2 regions of the Streptomyces sp. NPDC046727 genome follow, and region 2 is predicted to be linked to the other one. Evidence: riboswitches for the same ligand, from Rfam matches in the RefSeq annotation. Region 2 holds a riboswitch; the other holds the start of a gene.
The links. A riboswitch is a leader RNA that binds a small molecule or an ion and turns the genes downstream of it on or off. The one in region 2 is predicted to bind glycine.
Positions count from the first base shown of each region.

Region 1: it holds a riboswitch for glycine, as region 2 does, so the genes downstream of both, gcvT (glycine cleavage system aminomethyltransferase GcvT) here and gcvP (aminomethyl-transferring glycine dehydrogenase) in region 2, are expected to answer to the same signal.

Region 1 covers NZ_JBEYYR010000018.1:118,279-125,532, forward strand. Annotated here, with positions in the region: gene ABZ937_RS23060 (ABC transporter permease) at 1-97, opposite strand, end outside; gene ABZ937_RS23065 (enhanced serine sensitivity protein SseB C-terminal domain-containing protein) at 481-1,296, opposite strand; gene ABZ937_RS23070 (enhanced serine sensitivity protein SseB) at 1,459-2,250, opposite strand; gene ABZ937_RS23075 (AAA family ATPase) at 2,317-2,976, opposite strand; glycine riboswitch at 3,156-3,255, shown strand; gene gcvT (glycine cleavage system aminomethyltransferase GcvT) at 3,408-4,526, shown strand; gene gcvH (glycine cleavage system protein GcvH) at 4,664-5,041, shown strand; gene glyA (serine hydroxymethyltransferase) at 5,056-6,336, shown strand; gene ABZ937_RS23095 (L-serine ammonia-lyase) at 6,439-7,254, shown strand, end outside.
Region 2 covers NZ_JBEYYR010000072.1:8,929-16,182, reverse strand. Annotated here, with positions in the region: gene modB (molybdate ABC transporter permease subunit) at 1-378, shown strand, start outside; gene ABZ937_RS42220 (ABC transporter ATP-binding protein) at 551-1,582, shown strand; gene ABZ937_RS42215 (TOBE domain-containing protein) at 1,611-2,033, shown strand; gene gcvP (aminomethyl-transferring glycine dehydrogenase) at 2,085-4,970, opposite strand; glycine riboswitch at 5,145-5,239, opposite strand; gene ABZ937_RS42205 (PRC-barrel domain-containing protein) at 5,359-5,730, shown strand; gene ABZ937_RS42200 (DNA polymerase IV) at 5,652-7,154, opposite strand; gene ABZ937_RS42195 (MerR family transcriptional regulator) at 7,224-7,254, opposite strand, start outside.

The DNA of each region.
Region 1 (7,254 bases), on a different contig from region 2:
GGGAACGACCCTCGATCTGCCCCTTACCGGCACCCTCCAGCACAGCCTCCGGCTGTGCCTCGGTTGCCGCCCCGGTGGTCTCGATCGGTGCGGTCACGGTGAGCGACCCCTCTCGCCGGTGGTGACCGGCCTGCGCCTGCCGCGGATTGCGGCTTTGTCGACTTGCCATCGATCACGAGGTCTCGGCCTCGTGTCTGAGTCGCGAGTCTTCAGCGTCGCTGCGATCACCCGCCAGAGCTGACGGCGAAAGTATGCGCAACCGTGATGCAGTGCGGGGGATTCCGTTATCCGAACAGTGGGTAACGGCTCTCGGACGTTGCCCAGTTGGGACAGAACGGCGAATTTGCGCGGTTCGGGCCGATCGGTCGATGTCTACGCGCGCAGAAGTGTGTCGGCCCGGTAAATCCTGCGATCCGGGCCAAGAAGTGTCTCGCTCGACCCGGTTGTCGCGCCGCTCGGCCCGGTCGCTCAGCCGGTCGCTCAGTAGGCGCCGCGCACCGGCGGGTAGCCGTAGCCGCCGGCCGGGGCCTGCGGCGGGGCCTGCAGCTGGGGCTGCGGTGCGGGGGCGGCGTGGGCCTCGCGGTCGTAGAAGGGGCGCGCGTGGACCCGCATCCACATGACCACCGGGTCGTAGTCGTCGGTCATGGCGACCGTGGACACCGGCAGGCCCTCCGGGACCGCGCCGACGGACTGCTGCATCATCGCGCGCACCGAGTCGACCGCGGCGGGCGAGGTGTCGTACACGTCCAGGCCGAGGGCGAGATACGGCGCCCCCAGCGCGGGCTGCACCCAGGCGCGGCGCAGCGAGCGGAGCGCGGGGGTGCGGTGCGCGTTCTGCGCGAGCAGGGCGTAGAACTGCGGGATCTCGATGCCGGGCTCGGACAGGCGGAGCGGGCCGGCGGGCTGGCGGTCCAGGCCGGTGGCGATGCGGCGCAGATCCAGCCAGGGGATGCCGACACCGCCGCCCGGAGCGTGCGGATTGAGCCAGAGGCCGTAGTGGTCGGGGTAGAGGGTGCGGGCCACGTCGAGGCCGTCGACCACCTCGTAGGAACGGTTCCAGCCGCTGGCCGACAGCTCCTGGGCGGAGGTCACGCAGGGGGCGTAGTGGAAGCCGTCCACCTCCATGTCCCCGTACTGGGCGTCCGGGGAGCCGCCCTGGCCGTGCCACAGGAACATCCAGATCTGGCCGGAGGAGGGAGTGGCGAGGGCGCGCAGCAGGGCCTCGTAGGCGTCGTAGCGTCCGGGCGTGACCTGGCGCAGCATGTGCTCGACGCTGCCGCTGTGGCTCGCGCTCACCTGTCGTGCCCTTCTCTTTTCAGTGACCCTGCGTTCGGAGACAGCTTATGCGCCCAGTAGCTCGGGGCCTCATGTTCGTGCGCGGGTCCGGGTGCGTTGTGCTGCCCGCGCCCCGCGGCGGAGCCGCATATCGGACACAGCCCCGCGCCCCTTCGGGCGCTTTCAGTGGCCGTACTCGTAGAAGGGGCGGACGTTCGTCTTCAGCCAGGTGGCTACCGGGTCGTCCGTCACGTCCAGGAGGACCAGGTTGACCGGCCACGCGACCGGGACCGTGCCGAGGGCCTTGCCCAGGGCCTCCAGGGGAAGGGCGCGGAGGTCGCCCTCCCACCGGGAGAGTTCCACGCCGACGAACATCACCGGGTCGGCCGTCTCGATGGCGGCCAGGCAGCGGCGCGCGGTGAGGACCACGCCGGTCCCGGCGAACTCGGCGGAGGCGGCGGCGAGGAAGTCGACCGGGTCGTCCTGCCAGTCGGGCTCGAAGAGCCGGACCCGGCCGCCGGAGGCGGGGCCGTCGAGCGGGGTGCGGCCCGCCCGGCACAGTTCGGCCACGGCCGCGGGCGGGAGGGGTATGCCGACCACCCCGTCGGGGTTGACGGCGATGCCGATCTGCGGGGGCAGGCCGCGGGCGAACTCCACCGCCGGGGCGATGGTGTACGACATGTGGGAGCCGGCCACCCGGCGCAGCTGCTCCTCGGAGCTGAACACCGGCACGTACGCCTGGCCGTCGATGTCCAGCGTCGGCAGGTCCAGCGGGCCGCTGTCCGGGCCCCCGCCGCCCGGCAGCGGGATCCACAGGAAGCTGCGGCCGAGGACCTCGACGATCCGGCCGCCCGCCGAGGGGATGCCGAGGGAGGCCGAGAGCACCTCCTCCAGTTCGTTGCCGGGCCAACCGCCGTGCGGGTGGGGGTGCGCCTGTGCCGGGAAGTCCGCGGGAATGTCCGCCGGGAAGTCCATCTGCCTACCGCCTGCTGGGAACCACTGCTGTGAGCAAGAAGGCTAGCGGGTGGCGGTGACAGTGCCTCACCGAGTGAAGCCGATGCGGTTCAGGACGTCCGCCGCGTCCCGGTCCAGCAGCACCGCCGCACCGCAGCCGGCCGGCAGCTCCCCCTTCTCCACGGCGCGCAGCAGCCGGTCGGTCGTCCGGCGGTGGCGGCGGAAGGCGTAGCGGGACACTCCCCGGCCGCGCTCGCGCTGACCCTGCCTGGCCGTCTCGGGGGTGACGTCGAGGAGGAGCAGGTGCAGGGTGCCGCCGCGGCGGCGGGCCTCGCGGGCCAGCCAGGCGCGCACCCAGGACTGGGTGCCGCAGTCGTGCACGACGACGCCCTCGCCGGTGCGCAGGGCCCGGCGCAGCCCGGCGTAGTGGGCGAGGCGGACCAGGGGGCGGTACAGCGCGTAGGGGAGGCGGCGGGGGACCCGGGCGTCCCAGCGGTCGCGGGTGTCCTGGGAGTCGACGCGGTGGCCGGTGACGGCGCGGTGCATCAGGGTGGACTTGCCGCTGCCGGGCAGACCGGTGATCACCACCAGGTCCTCGCGGCCGAAGAGCAGGGCGTGCGGGCTGCGGCCGGCGCGGTCGCGCAGATCGCGGACGACCGGCGCGGGGCGGTCCGCGCAGCGCTCGCGGGTGGCGGCGGAGGGCTGCTCGGGCACCGCGATGCCGGCGTAGGCCGTGGTCCTGTTCACCGTGATCGTCCTCCCCAGTGGGCTCGGTCATCCCCATGCCCGTTCTATGTAAAGAGAAGGTAATGGGCAACGGTCGGCGGTTCGTGCGCGTACTGCCACAGCTCGGTTACAAGCAGCACGCTCTGGATGGCCGGGGTGCGGCGTGCAATGATGAGGCCGCCAACTGCATACCGGCCGTTTGAATCCGCGCGGGAGAGTCCCTGGCAGCACTGGTGCCGGGGCGCCGAAGGAGCAAGTCCCTCCCTTGAATCTCTCAGGCCCCGTTACCGCGCGGGCGAGGCACATCTGAAAAGCGGGCCGCTGCGACAGTGGCTCCACCCAAGGTGCAAGCCGTGATCGTCCCCGTGACGGTCAGGGCGAACCTCTCAGGTTCCGATGACAGATGGGGAGGAACGTTCCTCGCCTGTCATTCCTTGGGAGACGACCGACCGATGAGCAGTACCGAACTCCGTCATACAGCGCTGGATGCCGTGCATCGCTCGCTGGGCGCGACGATGACCGACTTCGCCGGCTGGGACATGCCCCTGCGCTACGGCTCCGAGCGCGACGAGCACGTCGCCGTGCGGACGCGGGCCGGTCTCTTCGACCTCTCCCACATGGGCGAGATCACCGTCACCGGCGACGGGGCCGCCGCCCTCCTGAACTTCGCCCTGGTCGGCAACATCGCCTCCGTCGGCGTCGGCCGCGCCCGCTACACCATGATCTGCCAGGCCGACGGCGGCATCCTGGACGACCTGATCGTCTACCGGCTGGCCGAGACCGAGTACATGGTCGTGGCCAACGCCTCCAACGCCCAGGTGGTCCTGGACGCGCTGACCGAGCGCGCCGCGGGCTTCGACGCCGAGGTGCGGGACGACCGGGACGCGTACGCGCTCATCGCCGTCCAGGGGCCCGAGTCCCCGGGCATTCTGAAGTCCCTCACCGACGCCGACCTGGACGGCCTGAAGTACTACGCCGGCCTGCCCGGCACGGTCGCCGGCGTCCCCGCGCTCATCGCCCGCACCGGCTACACCGGCGAGGACGGCTTCGAGCTGTTCGTGAAGCCGGAGCACGCCGTCGAGCTGTGGCAGGCGCTGACCGAGGCCGGCGAGGGCGTCGGCCTGGTGCCGTGCGGCCTGTCCTGCCGGGACACGCTGCGCCTGGAGGCGGGCATGCCGCTGTACGGGCACGAGCTGACCACGTCCCTCACGCCCTTCGACGCCGGGCTCGGCCGCGTGGTGAAGTTCGAGAAGGAGGGCGACTTCGTGGGCCGCGAGGCGCTCACCGAGGCCGCCGCCAAGGCCCAGGAGAACCCGCCGCGGGTGCTGGTCGGCCTGATCGCCGAGGGCCGCCGCATCCCGCGCGCCGGGTACGCGGTCGTCGCCGGCGGCGCGGTGATCGGCGAGGTCACCTCCGGTGCCCCCTCCCCCACCCTGGGCAAGCCGATCGCCATGGCCTACGTCGACGCGGCCCACGCGGCGCCGGGCGCCGAGGGCGTCGGCGTGGACATCCGGGGCACCCACGAGCCGTACCAGGTCGTGGCGCTGCCCTTCTACAAGCGCCAGAAGTAGAGACCGGACGCGGGCGCGGTCCGCGGGGCACCGGCCCCGTGGCCGGCGCGTGACCCTGCGCACATTCGCCCGCTCACCAGCGGTTTCCGCAGTCCCCCCGTCATCAGCAGTCCCGCGTGTACAGGAGAATTCAGGCCATGAGCAACCCCCAGCAGCTGCGCTACAGCAAGGAGCACGAGTGGCTGTCGGGCGCCGAGGACGGCGTCTCGACGGTCGGCATCACGGAGCACGCGGCCAACGCGCTCGGCGATGTCGTCTTCGTCCAGCTCCCCGACGTCGACTCCACGGTGTCCGCCGGCGAGACCTGCGGTGAGCTGGAGTCCACCAAGTCGGTCTCCGACCTGTACTCGCCGGTCACCGGTGTGGTCACCGAGGTCAACGAGGACGTCGTCAACGACCCGTCGCTGGTGAACTCCGCGCCCTTCGAGGGCGGCTGGCTGTTCAAGGTACGCGTCACGGAGGAGCCCGCCGAGCTGCTCTCCGCCGACGAGTACACCGCCTTCACCGCCGGCTGAGGAGTCGTCCCCGCATGACTGTTCTGAACACGCCCCTGCACGAGCTGGACCCGGAGATCGCCGCCACGGTCGACGCCGAGCTGGACCGCCAGCAGTCGACCCTGGAGATGATCGCCTCCGAGAACTTCGCGCCGCTCGCGGTGATGGAGGCCCAGGGCTCGGTCCTCACCAACAAGTACGCCGAGGGCTACCCGGGCCGCCGCTACTACGGCGGCTGCGAGCACGTCGACGTCGCCGAGCAGATCGCGATCGACCGGGTCAAGGAGCTGTTCGGCGCCGAGTACGCCAATGTGCAGCCCCACTCCGGCGCCTCCGCGAACCAGGCGGCCCTGTTCGCGCTGGCCCAGCCCGGGGACACGATCCTCGGCCTGGACCTGGCGCACGGCGGCCACCTGACCCACGGGATGCGGCTGAACTTCTCCGGCAAGCAGTTCGACGTGGTCGCCTACCACGTGAACGCCGAGACCGGTCTGGTCGACATGGCCGAGGTCGAGAGGCTCGCCAAGGAGCACCGCCCGAAGGTGATCATCGCGGGCTGGTCGGCGTACCCGCGGGAGCTGGACTTCGCCGAGTTCCGCCGGATCGCCGACGAGGTCGAGGCGTACCTGTGGGTCGACATGGCCCACTTCGCGGGCCTGGTCGCGGCCGGTCTGCACCCGAACCCGGTGGAGCACGCGCACGTCGTCACCTCGACCACCCACAAGACGCTGGGCGGTCCGCGCGGCGGCATCATCCTCGCCAAGAAGGACTTCGCGAAGAAGCTGAACTCGTCCGTCTTCCCGGGCTTCCAGGGCGGCCCCCTGGAGCACGTGATCGCGGCCAAGGCGGTCTCCTTCAAGGTCGCGGCCTCGGAGGACTTCAAGGAGCGCCAGCGCCGTACGGTGGAGGGCGCGCGGATCCTCGCCGAGCGCCTGACGGCGGCCGACGCCCGCGAGGCCGGGGTCAACGTGCTGTCCGGCGGCACCGACGTGCACCTGATCCTGGTCGACCTGCGCGCGTCCGAGCTGGACGGCCAGCAGGCCGAGGACCGCCTCCACGAGGTCGGCATCACGGTCAACCGCAACGCCGTCCCGAACGACCCGCGCCCGCCGATGGTCACCTCGGGCCTGCGGATCGGTACGCCGGCCCTGGCGACCCGCGGCTTCACGGCCGAGGACTTCGCCGAGGTCGCGGACGTGATCGCCGAGACGCTGAAGGCGCCCTCTCCCTTCGGGGCGGCCGACGCGGAGGCCCTGAAGGCGCGCGTGAAGGCGCTCGCCGACAAGCACCCGCTGTACCCGGGTCTGAACAAGTAAGTCACCTTTCGCGGGGCACCGCGCACACTGGGAGTACGGGTGTGCGCGGTGCCGCGCCCCTGTACCACCCTTTGCACCACCCCCGTCGTGAGGAGTCCCCCCGTGGCCATCTCGGTCTTCGACCTGTTCTCGATCGGCATCGGCCCGTCCAGCTCCCACACGGTCGGCCCGATGCGTGCGGCGCGCATGTTCGCCCGCCGGCTGCGCAACGAGGGTCTGCTGGAGAAGACCACCGCCGTCCGCTGCGAGCTGTACGGCTCGCTCGGCGCGACCGGTCACGGCCACGGCACCCCGAAGGCCGTGCTGCTCGGTCTGGAGGGCGTCTCGCCGCGCACGGTGGACGTGGAGACGGCCGACGAGCGGGTGGAAACGATCAAGCAGGCGGGGCGGCTCAGGCTGCTCGGCGAGCACGAGATCGCCTTCTCCTTCGACGACGACCTGGTCCTGCACCGCCGCAAGGCCCTGCCGTACCACGCCAACGGCATGACGGTCTGGGCGTACGACGCGTCCGGCGCGGAACTGCTCAGCAAGACCTACTACTCGGTCGGCGGCGGGTTCGTGGTGGACGAGGACGCCGTGGGCGCGGACCGCATCGTGCTGGACGACACGGTCCTGAAGTACCCCTTCCGCACCGGCGACGAGCTGCTCCGCCTCACCCGCGAGACGGGCCTGTCGATCTCCTCCCTGATGCTGGAGAACGAGCGGGCCTGGCGCACCGAGGAGGAGATCCGGGCGGGCCTGCTGGAGATCTGGCGCGTGATGCGCGAGTGCGTGCGGCGCGGCATGTCCCGCGAGGGCATCCTGCCCGGTGGTCTGAAGGTCCGCCGCCGCGCCGCCGTCTCGGCCCGCCAGCTGCGCGCCGAGGGCGACCCGCTGGCGCACGCCATGGAGTGGCTCACGCTCTACGCGATGGCGGTG
Region 2 (7,254 bases):
GCGGAGGCGTTCGTGGCGATGCCGTTCCTGGTGATCAGTGTCGAGGGCACACTGCGCGCCGCCGACCCGCGCTACGAGGAGGCGGCGACCACGCTGGGCGCCTCCCGCTTCACCGCGTTCCGCCGGGTCACCCTGCCGCTGATCGCCCCCGGCATCGCCGCGGGCTCGGTCCTGGCCTGGGCCCGGGCGCTCGGCGAGTTCGGGGCGACGATCACGTTCGCGGGCAACTTCCCCGGCCGTACCCAGACCATGCCCCTCGCGGTCTACCTCGCCCTGCAGAACGACCCCGAGGCCGCCATCGCCCTCAGCCTGGTCCTGCTGACCGTGTCGATCGCGGTACTGGCGGGTCTCAGGGACCGCTGGATGACGACATCATGACGACGACGGACGACGCATCGTGACGCACCCCCGGCCCGCGGCCGCCGACGGCGGTCAGCCCCTGCAGGGGCCATCTGCACCCGACGACGAAAGCCGCACGGCTGGTTCGGGTGGGAACACCGATCCGGCCGAAGGCGGGCACCCCACCACCCAGCCGCAGTCGGCAACCGGCCTGGACGCCCACCTGATCGTCGACAGAGGCGCCTTCCGCCTGGACGTAGCCCTGACGGCCGCCCCAGGGGACGTCCTCGCCCTCCTAGGCCCCAACGGCGCGGGCAAGACCACCGCCCTGCGCGCCCTCGCCGGTCTCACCCCCCTCACCGACGGCCACCTGCGCCTGGACGGCACCTCGCTGGAACGCACGCCCCCGGAGTCCCGCCCGGTCGGCGTCGTCTTCCAGGACTACCTGCTCTTCCCCCACCTGTCCGCCCTGGACAACGTCGCCTTCGGCCCCCGCTGCCGGGGCGCGAGCAAGGCCGAGGCCCGCGCCCAGGCCGCGGCCTGGCTGGACCGCATGGGCCTGACACCCCACGCGGGCGCGAAACCGCGTCGCCTCTCCGGCGGCCAGGCCCAGCGCGTGGCCCTCGCCCGCGCCCTGGCCACCCGGCCCCGGCTGCTCCTGCTGGACGAACCGCTGGCCGCCCTGGACGCCCGCACCCGCCTGGAGGTCCGCGCCCGGCTCCGCCACCATCTGGCCGAGTTCGAGGCGGTCTCCGTGCTGGTCACCCACGACCCGCTGGACGCGATGGTGCTCGCGGACCGGCTGGTGGTCGTGGAGCACGGCCGGGTCGTCCAGGAGGGCACCCCCGCCGACATCGCCCGCCACCCGCGCACGGACTACATCGCCCAGCTCGTCGGCCTCAACCTCTACCGGGGCCAGGCCGCGGGCCACACGGTACGACTGGACGCGGGGCCCTCGATCACCACCACGGAGGAAATGTCCGGCCCGGTCTTCGTGGCGTTCCCGCCGTCCGCCGTGACCCTCTTCCGGGACCGGCCCTCCGGCGCCAGCGCCCGCAACCTGTGGCGCTGCGAGGTCGCCGGCCTGGAGACGCACGGCGACCAGATCCGCGCCGGCCTCACCGGCGAGCTACCGCTCGCGGCGGATCTGACGACGGTCGCCGCCGCCGAGCTGGACCTGCGTCCGGGTGCACCGGTCTGGGCGACGGTCAAGGCGACGCAGACCCACGCATACCCGGCCTGACCGGACCGGCACTCTACGGTGGGTGCCCATGACCCTGAGCATCCGCAACCAGCTTCCCGGCACCGTCACCGAGGTCCACCCCGGCGAGGTCATGGCCACCGTCAAGGTCCGGCTGGACGGCGGCCCGCACCTCACGGCCGCCATCACCCTGGAGGCCGCCGAGCAGCTCGCCCTCGCCCCCGGCACACCCGTACGCGCTCTGGTGAAGGCGACCGAGGTCTCCCTCGCCACCCAGCGGGTCGAGGGCCTGTCGATCCGCAACCAGCTGCCCGGCACCATCGCCCAGCTCACCACCGGCGAGGCCATGGCCTCCGTGAAGGTCTCCCTGGCCCTCGGCGAGATCACCGCCGTGATCACGAAGGACGCGGTCGGCGACCTCGGCCTGTTCGTGGGCTCCGACGTCATCGCCCTGATCAAGGCGACCGAGGTGTCCCTGGTGACGGCCCAGTAACGGGTGAGGGCCCCGTCCGCTCGCACGGACGGGGCCCTCACTCTCGCTCACTCAGTCCTCGTAGGCGTCCAGCGGCGGGCAGGAGCACACCAGGTTGCGGTCGCCGAAGGCCTGGTCGATGCGGCGCACCGGTGGCCAGTACTTGTCGGCGGCCGAGACGCCGGCCGGGAAGACGGCCTCCTCGCGGCTGTAGGCGTGCGTCCACTCCCCGCCGAGCGCGGCGGCGGTGTGCGGGGCGTTCCGCAGCGGGTTGTCCTCCGCGGGCCACTCGCCCGAGCCGGCCTTCTCGATCTCCGCGCGGATGGCGATCATCGCATCGCAGAAACGGTCCAGCTCGGTGAGGTCCTCGGACTCGGTCGGCTCGATCATCAGCGTGCCGGCCACCGGGAACGACATCGTCGGCGCGTGGAAGCCGTAGTCGATCAGGCGCTTGGCCACGTCGTCCACGGTCACGCCGGTCGTCTTGGTCAGCGGGCGCAGGTCGATGATGCACTCGTGCGCGACCAGGCCGCCGGGGCCGGTGTAGAGCACCGGGTAGTGCGGCTCCAGGCGCTTGGCGATGTAGTTCGCCGACAGCACGGCCACCTGCGTGGCCCGCTTGAGGCCCTCGCCGCCCATCAGACGGACGTACGCCCACGAGATGGGCAGGATGCCCGCGCTGCCCCAGGGGGCCGCGGAGATCGGGCCCACTCCCGTCTCCGGGCCGGCCTCCGGCTGCAGCGGGTGGTTCGGCAGGTACGGCGCCAGGTGCGCGCGGACCGCGACCGGGCCGACGCCCGGACCGCCGCCGCCGTGCGGGATGCAGAACGTCTTGTGCAGGTTCAGGTGCGAGACGTCACCGCCGAAGTGGCCCGGCTTGGCGAGGCCGACGAGCGCGTTGAGGTTGGCGCCGTCGACGTAGACCTGGCCGCCGGCCTCGTGGACCTGGGCGCAGATGTCGGCGACGTGCTCCTCGAACACACCGTGCGTCGACGGGTAGGTGATCATCAGCACGGCCAGCTCGTCGCGGTACTGCTCGATCTTGGCCCGCAGGTCCTCTACGTCGATCTCGCCGTCCTCGGCGGTCTTGACGACGACGACCTTCATGCCGGCCATCACGGCGCTGGCCGCGTTGGTGCCGTGCGCGGAGGACGGGATCAGGCAGACGGTGCGCTGCTCGTCGCCGTTGGCACGGTGGTAGCCGCGGACGGCCAGCAGACCGGCCAGCTCGCCCTGCGAACCGGCGTTCGGCTGGAGGGAGACCTTGTCGTAGCCGGTGACCTCGGCCAGCCGGTCCTCCAGCTCGTGGATGAGCGTGAGGTAGCCCTGGGCCTGCTCGGCGGGGGCGAACGGGTGCAGCTGGCCGAACTCGGGCCAGGTGACCGGCTCCATCTCCGTGGTGGCGTTGAGCTTCATGGTGCAGGAGCCCAGCGGGATCATGCCGCGGTCGAGCGCGTAGTCGCGGTCGGCCAGCCTGCGCAGGTAGCGCAGCATCGCGGTCTCGGAGCGGTGCTGCTGGAAGACCGGGTGGGTGAGGTAGTCGTCGGTGCGCAGCAGCGCCTCGGGCAGGGTGTCCTCGGCGGTCGCGTCCAGCGCCTCGATGTCGGCCTCGACGCCGAAGGCGGCGAAGACGGCGGCCAGCTGGGCCCGGTTGGTGGTCTCGTCGCAGGCCATGGAGACGTGGTCGGCGTCGACCAGGCGCAGGTTGACCCCGCCCGCCCGGGCGGCGGCGGCGATCTCGGCGGCCTTGCCGGGCACGCGCGCGGTGAGCGTGTCGAAGTAGGCGCCGTGGACGATCTCGACACCGGCGGCCGTCAGCCCCTGGGCGAGGATCGTGGCGTACCGGTGCGTCCGCCGGGCGATGGTCCGCAGGCCCTCCGGCCCGTGGTAGACGGCGTACATGCCGGCCATGACGGCGAGCAGCACCTGCGCGGTGCAGATGTTGCTGGTCGCCTTCTCCCGGCGGATGTGCTGCTCACGGGTCTGCAGCGCGAGCCGGTAGGCCCTGTTCCCGTCGGCGTCGACGGAGACGCCGACGAGGCGGCCGGGGAGGCTGCGCGCGAACTTCTCGTGCACGGCCATGTAGCCGGCGTGCGGCCCGCCGAAGCCCATCGGCACACCGAAGCGCTGGGTGGTGCCGACCGCGATGTCCGCGCCCAGCTCGCCCGGCGAGGTCAGCAGGGTCAGCGCGAGCAGGTCCGCGGCGACGGTGACCAGGGCGCCCAGCTCGTGCGCCTGCTCGATGACGGGCTTGATGTCCCGTACGGCTCCGGAGGCGCCCGGGTACTGGATCAGCACGCCGTTGATCTCGCGCCCGGCGATCTCGGCCGGGATGCCCTCGCTGAGGTCGGCGACGACGATCTCGACGCCGGTCGGCTCGGCCCGGGTCTCGATGACGGCGATGGTCTGCGGCAGCGCGTCCGCGTCGACCAGGAACAGGCCCTTCTTGTTCTTGCCCATGCGCCGGGACAGCGCCATCGCCTCGGCGGCGGCCGTGCCCTCGTCCAGCAGGGAGGCGCCGGAGGTGGGCAGACCGGTCAGCTCGGCGACCATCGTCTGGAAGTTCAGCAGGGCTTCGAGCCGCCCCTGGGAGATCTCCGGCTGGTACGGCGTGTAGGCCGTGTACCAGGCGGGGTTCTCCATGACGTTGCGCAGGACGACGGGCGGCGTGAAGGTGCCGTAGTAGCCCAGGCCGATCATGGAGCCGAGGACCTGGTTGCGGTCGGCGAGCGAGCGCAGCTCGGCGAGCACCTCGGCCTCGGTACGGGCACCCGGCAGGTCCAGAGCGTCGGCGTTCTTGATCACATCCGGGACCGCGGCGGCGGTCAGCTCGTCGAGCGAGCCGTACCCGACCTGCGCGAGCATCTTGGCCCGCGCCTCCTGGTCGGGCCCGATGTGGCGCTGCTCGAACGGGGTGCCCGCTTCGAGCTCGGAGAGCGGAATGCGATGGGCGGTCATTGCGGAGGCCTCCTGGTCTGACGCGACCTGCGAGGGGCACCACGGCGCGGGTACCCCGACGGCCTCCCCCTCTGTCATCTCAACCTGAGAGCTTCACCGGACACCCGAAGGCGCCGGCTTTCACCGTCGGTGAGAGCGGGAGCCGTCGACACCCGCCCTGCTTTCCAGAGTGACCTCGTCCGTGCGGTACATGAGCCTGAGAGATTCCGGGGAGGATTTGCTCCTTCGGCGCCTCCGAGGTGGTCGGAGGACTCTCCCGCACGGGATCAGCAGCCGCTGTCAGCCTACCAGCGAGGTCAACGCCAGGGCCTTCGAGTGGCCGCCTCCTTGAATGTGCTCTTTTGTAGTGCTTACGGATGAGTTGCGACCATGTGGAGGGAGAGGGCCCGTGCAGACCGACATCGATCCGCGCAACCTGATCGGCCGCAAGGCGTTCGACCGCAATGGCACCAAGATCGGCACCATCGACGAGGTGTACCTGGACGACGCGACCGGCGACCCCGAGTGGGCGGCCATACGGACCGGCCTGTTCTCCCGGGACGCCTTCGTCCCGCTGGAGCCCAGCGAGCTGGTCGAAGGCACCCTGCGCGTCCCCTTCGACCGCGCTCTGATCAAGGACGCCCCCGACTTCGGCGTGGGCCGCCACCTCTCCCCCGAACAGGAACTCCAGCTCCTCCACCACTACGGCCTCGACGTGGCCTCACCCCCCGGGGTCCCGGACCATGACTTCGGCAAACTGGCGGGCTCGGAGGATGCCTGATAGCGGGTCTCCTCCGGGGTCCCCCGGGGCGGAGCCCCGGGTCGGTCACCGCTCGGCGGACCGGGTCGGGCGGGTGCGTGGACGAGGTCGGATCCCGGAACCAACGGCAGCGGCTCGGCGGCCTCCAGCGCGGGATCGCCGACCAGGAACGTCCGCACCCGCCCCGGAGGAGACTGCGGCGTCTCGAACCGCACGGTGACCCGCCCGACCCCACTCCCCTGCACCCACCCGGGGCCCCACTCGGCGTGCCGCACGTCCTGCCCGGCACGCCACTGCCGTTCGGCGGGCTCCGGCGGCTCCGGCACGGCCTCGGCCGCCATGTTCTCGGACTCCTCCGCCGCCCCCGAGGGCTGCGCGGCCTGCGCGAACAGGTCCTCCTGCGTGTAGTCGGCAAGCCCGGACACCCCCACCCCCAGCAGCCGCACGCCACCGGTGGTGTCCACGGAGTCCAGCAGCCGAGCCGCCGCCTCCCTTATCACCGCGGGATCGTCCGTGGGCCCTCTGAGGGTCTCGGAGCGGGTCAGGGTGGAGAAGTCGTACCGCCGCACCTTCAGCACGATCGTCCGCCCGGACAGCCCGGCCCCCCGCAGCCGCCGCACGCACCGGTCGGCCAGCCGCTGCACCTCCAGACCGACCCGCAGCCGGTCGTGGATGTCCACGGCGTACGTGTCCTCCACCGACACCGACTTGGCCTCCCGCTCCGCCACCACGGGCCGCTCGTCCCGGGCCAGGGCCATGGCGTGGAGAGCGTGCCCGTGCGCCTTGCCGAGCAGCCGGACCAGCTCGTCCTCACCCGCCTCGGCCAGCTCCTCCACCGTGGTGATCCCGGCCCTGCGCAGATGGTCCCCGGTGGCCGGCCCGACCCCCGGCAGGGTACGCACCGGCATCGGCCCCAGCAGCGCCCGCTCGGTGCCCGGCTCGATCAGCGTCAGACCGTCCGGCTTGGCCTGCTCGGAGGCGATCTTCGCGAGCATCTTGGAGGCGGCGAGCCCCACCGACCCGGTGAGCCCGGTGACCGCCCGGATGTCCGCGCGCAGCTTCGCCCCGGCCAGCCGCGCCGACTCCTCGTCCCAGGCGGCTTCCCCGGCCTCCAGATCCACGAACGCCTCGTCCAGGCTGAGCGGCTCGACCAGCGGTGACAGCTCCCGCAGCAGCGCCATCACCTGGTCGCTGACCGCCCGGTACAGGCTGAAGCGCGGCTCCAGGTAGGCCGCGTTGGGTGCCAGCCGGCGCGCCTGGGCCATGGGCATCGCCGAGTGGACCCCGAAAACCCGTGCCTCGTACGACGCGGTGGCCACCACCCCGCGCGGTCCGAGGCCGCCCACGACGACCGCCTTCCCGCGCAGGCTCGGCTTGGACGCCTGCTCCACCGAGGCGAAGAAGGCATCCATGTCGAGATGCAGGATCGTGGGCGCGTTTCTCACATCTCCGATGCTGCACCACGCCACTGACAATGCGGTGGTGCCGGAGCGCCCCTGCCGGGGGACCGGCGCTCAGACCGCCCGGTTGCGGCGGCGCGCCAGC